3 regions of the Parabacteroides sp. AM17-47 genome follow, and region 1 is predicted to be linked to each of the others. Evidence: riboswitches for the same ligand, from Rfam matches in the RefSeq annotation. Region 1 holds a riboswitch; each other region holds the start of a gene.
What was found. Region 1 has a riboswitch for cobalamin ahead of accC (acetyl-CoA carboxylase biotin carboxylase subunit). Riboswitches for the same ligand answer to the same signal wherever they lie in the genome.
Positions count from the first base shown of each region.

Region 1 (2,277 bases):
TTCCGTTAATTGCCGGATAATACCCGGGGAAGGCATGAAATTATTTTCCGTATCCTCCGCACAGATCCGGCACTCGATGGCATGTCCTCGTTGGAAAAGATCTTCTTGACGAAGATGCAAAACCTCATTATTGGCGATACGGATTTGTTCCTTTACCAAATCCACCCCTACCACTTCTTCCGTGATAGGATGCTCTACTTGTAGCCGGGTATTCATTTCCAAAAAATAAAAATGGCGGTCCTTATCTACAAGGAACTCTATCGTTCCCGCTCCGGAATAATGAACCGCTTTAGCCGCAGCCACAGCCTTTTCCCCCATTTCTTTACGTAAGTCCGCTGTTAGGAATGGAGACGGGCTTTCCTCTACTATTTTCTGGTTACGACGTTGAACCGAACATTCCCGGTCAAATAGATGAATGACATTACCATGGTTATCTCCCAATATCTGGAATTCTATATGATGCGGCTCCTCTACGAATTTCTCTATATATACCGTATCATCACCAAATGAGGACAACGATTCTGAACGAGCCGTATGATAAGCCTCGACAACCTCGCCCTTCTCATGTATCAGGCGCATCCCTTTTCCTCCACCTCCCATAGAAGCTTTCAGCATAACAGGGAAACCAATTTCTTCGCAAACCCGAAGCGCTTCTTCCGCACTTTGCAACGGTTGCTCCGTACCGGGAACCACAGGAACCTCTGCGGCGATCATGCGTTTGCGTGCGGCGATCTTATCTCCCATCGCTTCCATCGTCTCCGCTGACGGGCCGATAAATATCAATCCTTCTTGCTTACAACGGCGTGCGAAGTCCGCGTTCTCCGACAAGAAACCATAACCGGGATGTATCGCATCGGCATGGTGCCGTTTCGCCGCAGCGATCAGATTGTCTATATTCAAATAACTTTCCTTGGAAGCCGCCGGGCCTATCAAGGCTGCCTCATCCGCATACATTACATGCCGAGCGGTACGATCGGTCTCCGAATATACGGCAACAGTGCGAATCCCCATCTCCTTACATGAGCGCATCACACGGATAGCGATCTCACCTCGATTCGCAACAAGCACTTTACGGATCATGTCGCCACGAGGACATAAATTCTCCATAAATCATTAACTATTGATTCTTATTCTTTTCGTACTGCTTTCCTAATCCCTCGAGCAAAAACAGCCTTTAATGAATGGCAGGTCTTCTGACTGACTCCCATCTTGAAGCCTTCCCGGTCGCTAGAACCAGTGGCGATAGTGTTGTTTCAAGATGTTCTTCGGAGCTTCACAGCAGCGGGACTGTCCGGGATTCACACCCGATTCCCTTTTAATCCACATACCCGAATGGTATATGCGGAACCGATTCGGGGGCAAAGATAGTATTTTTTATTTAACTATCCACTTCAGCCAGGCCGGAATATACGGAATACACGGATCCCAAGTAAAATTCCGTACAATAAGCTCACAAGAGAAGCTTATGCATAAAGCATTAAAAATCAACATTAAAAAAACAGGATAATCTTTCTGCGAAAACACATACATGTTTTTGAAAAAAGTCGTACGTGTTTTCTGGAAAGGTCGTACGTGTTTTCCTGAATCCTTCCACCGAAAACAATAGCGCATGCTAAAATTTACAAGAAGCTCCACTTAAATGAGATGTTAAATGAAAAAGCCTTACTTTTTGTAGAGTCAACAGGCAAGTACAGTTTTTATACATTTCGTTTGTTCGTGTTCTCAGCTATTTTGTGTAACTTTACGTATGCTTGAAGGCATATCAATTTGAAGCTGCCTATTCTTGCTTGCGTTACCTTGTCGTAATAATTGGCTCAAATAAAGAATAAGACTCTACAATGAGATGAATTGAACACATGAAAACTGAATATCAAAAATGTATGGATGAGGAGCCTTTCGACGGCTCATCGCCCGAAATAACGGAAATGACTGTCCGTAACAAAAGGCTACTACACCAACTCAGAGAAACGGATTATGCCGACAATGAGGCAAAGCAGCGCATCTATCGGCAGATGTTCGGAAGTATCGGCAAGGATGTTTACATCGACATAGACTTCCGATGCGAGTATGGGAAAAACATCTATTTCGGGAACAAGGTGATCGTGAACATGAACTGTACGTTCCTCGATAATAACAATATCATTATCGGTAACAACGTGATGATAGCCCCCGATGTGAAAATATATACCGCAACTCATTCCGTTCACCTTGCGGAAAGGATGCCGGAAAGGACACATCCCGGAGCGTCCATCTGCGACACAATTGCCCGACCTGTCC
Region 1 covers NZ_QTLI01000005.1:42,167-44,443, forward strand. Annotated here, with positions in the region: gene accC (acetyl-CoA carboxylase biotin carboxylase subunit) at 1-1,080, opposite strand, end outside; cobalamin riboswitch at 1,166-1,367, opposite strand; gene DW205_RS04925 (sugar O-acetyltransferase) at 1,857-2,277, shown strand, end outside.

Region 2 (2,277 bases), on a different contig from region 1:
ATTGACCTCGTCGCCAATCCAGTTCTCCTCTCCGATCACGAATTCCCGGCGACCGCTTAGAACAACCTCATTTCCGGTATGTAAAACCAAATCCGGTTTAACATTGGTTACTACATTATTAATACGGACACGCTCCACGAACAAATGCCGTCCCAATTGGTCTAAATACACCTCCAACTGCTTTACGCTTTTGCCATCCTTGAACCATTCATTACTAATCTTATAGGCCCGGAAAGTTACCGGACGGGCGGCAGGCATAAAGCCCGGTTGCTCGCTCTCGTCGTTATTTCCCATTTTAGCCTCTAGCTCTTTACACGCTTTTTTCACGTAGTCGAGTCCTCCTAAAAGACGTGGCCCGATATCACTCACTAACCATGCGGATCCTGCCGTACCGAAAATATAAGTTACCGCATAGGCCACGGGCATTACATTTACCATAGCGCTTTTATCCGTATCGCTAATATTCATCTGTCCGATCGTATCTTCGGCAACTCCTAATACTGCCGACATCGTCTGGGAGCCCGCCAATAATCCTGCGGCCTCGCCTGCGTTATATCCCATAAGTTTCGCTAACAAAAAAGGAACGATCAAACAAAATATACACATGACGGCGGCGAAAAGCATTTGAGGAAGACCTTCCTTTTTCAATCCCCGGAAGAACTGTGGCCCAACGCTATATCCTACAGCGAAGAGGAACATCAAGAAAAAGACGGACTTTAACGGTCCGCTTATATCGATTTTTAATTGCCCGATCAATACACCGACCAATAATACGCTGGTAACCGTTCCCAGCGTGAACTTCTTTATCTTAAACTTGCCAATCCAGAAACCGAGAGCTAAGGTTATGAAAATAGCTAGCTCCGGATAATGTTGAAGTAAATTAGTTATCCATTCCATATCTATTTATTTGATGTTAAACAAAAAAGATGCTATTGGAACAGGGATTCTTTGAAAGATGTTGTTACTTTTCGGGATTATTTATATAAATTTGCGACCGCTTAGGTGATAGAGTTTGTCTACCGACAACTCTATAAAAGGGAATCCGGTTAGAATCCGGAACAGTGCCCGCTACTGTGAAGCTCTTGAAAAGGAAAGCGTTCTGCTATGCCACTGTCTTAAGAAAGATGGGAAGGTTGCTTTCCGAGCCAGTCAGGAAACCTGCCAAGCGAAGTAATGATTAATTCCTCCCGGGGTCAGGAGCAATTAAGAGGATAGAAATATCACCTATATCCAAAAGATGTTGGAGACGGAATAATACGTTGTCTCCGTGGGATTGATATGTAATCTAATTATTAATATATTCATATGATGAGGAAACACTTACTATCTTTCTTCCTGCTGGTCATCAGCCTAGTTTGTCGTGCGCACGATGGCGAGAATTTTGTAGCATCCGATTTATTCGCCTCTTTACAACCGGGCGATAAGGCCGCTTTATTGATGGTACATTTTGGAACAACCCATGATGATACCCGTGCCTTGACAATCGACGCGATCAATCAAAAAGCGAAAGAAGCTTTCAAAGATGTTGAGTTGCGTGAGGCATGGACTTCTCGCATTGTAATGCGCCGCTTAAAAGCTCGTGGCGTAGAGAAACTGAACCCGATCGAGGCCTTGGAAAAATTAAAGACTGATGGTTATACACATGTCTTGATCCAATCCACGAATATAATCGAAGGTATCGAGATGGAATCCTTACGTAAGGATGTTGCCACCATGAAATCTTCTTTCAAGGAGATTCGTATCGGTAATCCTTTATTGTATACACCGGAGGATTATGAGGCGGTAATCGTCGCTATCACAAAAAATGGGGCGAAAGAAGGCGCTACTTTATTGGTAGGCCATGGCACTTATACTCCGGCGACGGCTCAATATGCCATGTTGGATTATATGTTGAAGGAGAAGGGATTCAAGGATTATTCCGTAGGAACCATCGAGGGCTATCCTACTTTTGATACGATGGTAGCCCAAGTAAAGGCCAATGGAACGAAGAAAGTCTTGTTGATGCCATTTATGTTTGTCGCCGGAGACCATGCGAAAAACGATATCGCCGGTGATTGGAAAGAGGAACTGGAAAAGAAAGGCTACGAGGTAAGCGTATTTATGGAAGGTCTGGGACAGAATCCGGATATTCAGAAGATCTTCATCGAACATGCCCGTTTCATGGCTAAACATAAGATGATCGATATCGTTGATAAGAAGAAAGCTTATGCGGTAGAGAAGGACTAAAAAAGTTCTCCAAATCTATGTTTTATTCCTTTCGGAAGAAAAAGTAATTCC
Region 2 covers NZ_QTLI01000017.1:77,935-80,211, forward strand. Annotated here, with positions in the region: gene aspT (aspartate-alanine antiporter) at 1-897, opposite strand, end outside; cobalamin riboswitch at 984-1,181, shown strand; gene DW205_RS14665 (sirohydrochlorin cobaltochelatase) at 1,309-2,226, shown strand.
Region 2: it holds a riboswitch for cobalamin, as region 1 does, so the genes downstream of both, DW205_RS14665 (sirohydrochlorin cobaltochelatase) here and accC (acetyl-CoA carboxylase biotin carboxylase subunit) in region 1, are expected to answer to the same signal.

Region 3 (2,277 bases), on a different contig from region 1:
CCTTTATATGGCTTACCAACTGCGAAGACGGATGAGTTCCTTGCGAATGGGCTAGGGGCGCAATATAATACGGGACTGGACAGTCTATTGGTGGTCAGCATGGGAACGGGTACCTCCTTTGTCAAGGTACAAGGCTCCACGATCGAGCATATCGGGGGATTGGGTATCGGTGGCGGAACCATCCTCGGCTTGTCTAAGCTATTATTGAAAACGCATGACTTTCACCAAATAGCGTCTTTGGCCGAGCACGGTTCCTTGAATGATATCGACTTGCATATCCGGGATATTACGCCGCATCCGTTACCCGGCCTGCCGCTGGACGTGACAGCCTCTATTTTCGGAAAAGTGGACGCGAACGCTAAGGTTGAGGATATCGCTCTCGGTATCGTTCATATGGTCTTGCAGACCATCGGGCAAGGAGCTGTTTTCGCCTCGTTAAATGGCGATATCAAGAATATCGTATTGATCGGTAACCTAACTCGCTTGCCACAATGCCCGGATATTTTCCCCCGTCTGGAGGAGATGTGCGATGTCCATTTCAAGATACCGGAGTATGCCGAGTATCGCACGGCTATCGGGGCGGCTTTATGCTATATCAGGAACCGGGAATATAAGGATATTTTTTGTGGAAAGTGTTAGGCTACATCAAAACTTTATGTATCTTTGCTACATGCTTTGTTCCCTTTCGGCAATCGCCGGATAGGGATTAAAAGGGAATCGGGTGAGAATCCCGGACAGTCCCGCTGCTGTAAGCTTCATAAACGGGTTGAGCAATACTGTTGCCACTGTTCATTCAAGTGAATGGGAAGGCGCTTAAGACCGGAAGTAAGTCAGAAGACCTGCAAGGCGTGTATATTTTCGACGGCTTCGAGGAAAGGCCGGAAGAGAACGCAAGAACCTTATCCGGTTTTTACTATTCTTTATCCAAGGTTTTCTTATCAAGTCGTCTCATGGTTTCGGATAATTATTTTGCCATAATAATTAGGGAAAGAAGCATGAATCTGACCGACGGGATGAGCTCCGTGTGTAAGATGCATGCTTTCTTTGCGTTTAAAGGACTGGGGTATTCCGTGAACACTCTATAGAGAATATTTGTTTATTATTAGAAAAGTGCGTTTATTTGCAACGAGTAATTAACAAAAGAAGTATGAATATGAAGAAAATTGTGGGACTTGTTATGGTTGCCTTGCTAGCGTTGATGGCGCTTCCGGCGAACGCTCAGCTTAAATTCGGTATCAAGGGAGGTGTGAATATATCGTCTGTTCATTTCAACTCGGACGTGTTGAAAGCGGATAACGTAACCGGCTTCCAAGTGGGTCCGATGATCGAGACGACCTTACCGTTGGTGGGTGTCGGGATCGATGCGGCAGTGTTGTATTCGCAAAAGGGTTTGGAAACGACCTCGGCTGGCGGGGTTAAGACTTCGATGAAGACGGATTATATCGATGTTCCGGTCAACTTGAAATGGAAATTCGGTTTACCGATCGTCAAGGCGTATTTGGCAGCCGGTCCGTATATCGGTTTCCGTGTAGGCGGTGATAAATTTTGGGATATCCCGGGTTCCGTAGCGGATCAGGTGAAGGCGAAGAATTTCAGCGCAGGTCTTAACTTCGGTGCCGGCGTGGAACTGATCAGTCACTTGCAGGTGGGTTTCAATTATGGTCTGGGACTGACTGATAACTATAGCATTGAGAAGGTGAACCTCTCCGACGGTGCCGGAAAGAACCGTGGATGGTCTATCACGGCAGCGATCTTGTTCTAAATAGGTGAAAATAAAATGAGAGAGGCTGGGCTTTAGAAGTCCGGCCTTTTTTGTTATTTTTGGGCTCGTAATGAAACACCTGTTTGAATGAAATATGCGGACGTCATACTTCCCCTTCCTTTGGAGAATAGCTATACCTATCGGATACCCGAAGATCTGGAGAGAGCCGTGACTCCCGGTTGCCGGGTGATCGTGCATTTCGGGAAGAAACGATATTATACGGCTATCGTCATGGAGGTACACGACCGGGAACCGGTATCCGATTTTGAGACGAAGGAGATCTACGCTTTGCTGGATGCCACGCCGGTGCTCCGCCGTCCGCAACTCCGTTTCTGGAAATGGATATCTTCTTATTATATATGTAAGCTGGGCGACGTGTATAAGGCGGCCTTGCCTTCCGGCTTAAAGTTGGAAAGCGAGACGGCGGTTACTTATAATGAGGATTTCGAGGCCACCGCCCCCTTGCGCCCGAACGAGCAAGCGGTACTGGATGCTTTTAGCGGGGTTTTGAAATT
Region 3 covers NZ_QTLI01000004.1:142,480-144,756, forward strand. Annotated here, with positions in the region: gene coaW (type II pantothenate kinase) at 1-639, shown strand, start outside; cobalamin riboswitch at 659-862, shown strand; gene DW205_RS04315 (porin family protein) at 1,154-1,762, shown strand; gene priA (primosomal protein N') at 1,850-2,277, shown strand, end outside.
Region 3: it holds a riboswitch for cobalamin, as region 1 does, so the genes downstream of both, DW205_RS04315 (porin family protein) here and accC (acetyl-CoA carboxylase biotin carboxylase subunit) in region 1, are expected to answer to the same signal.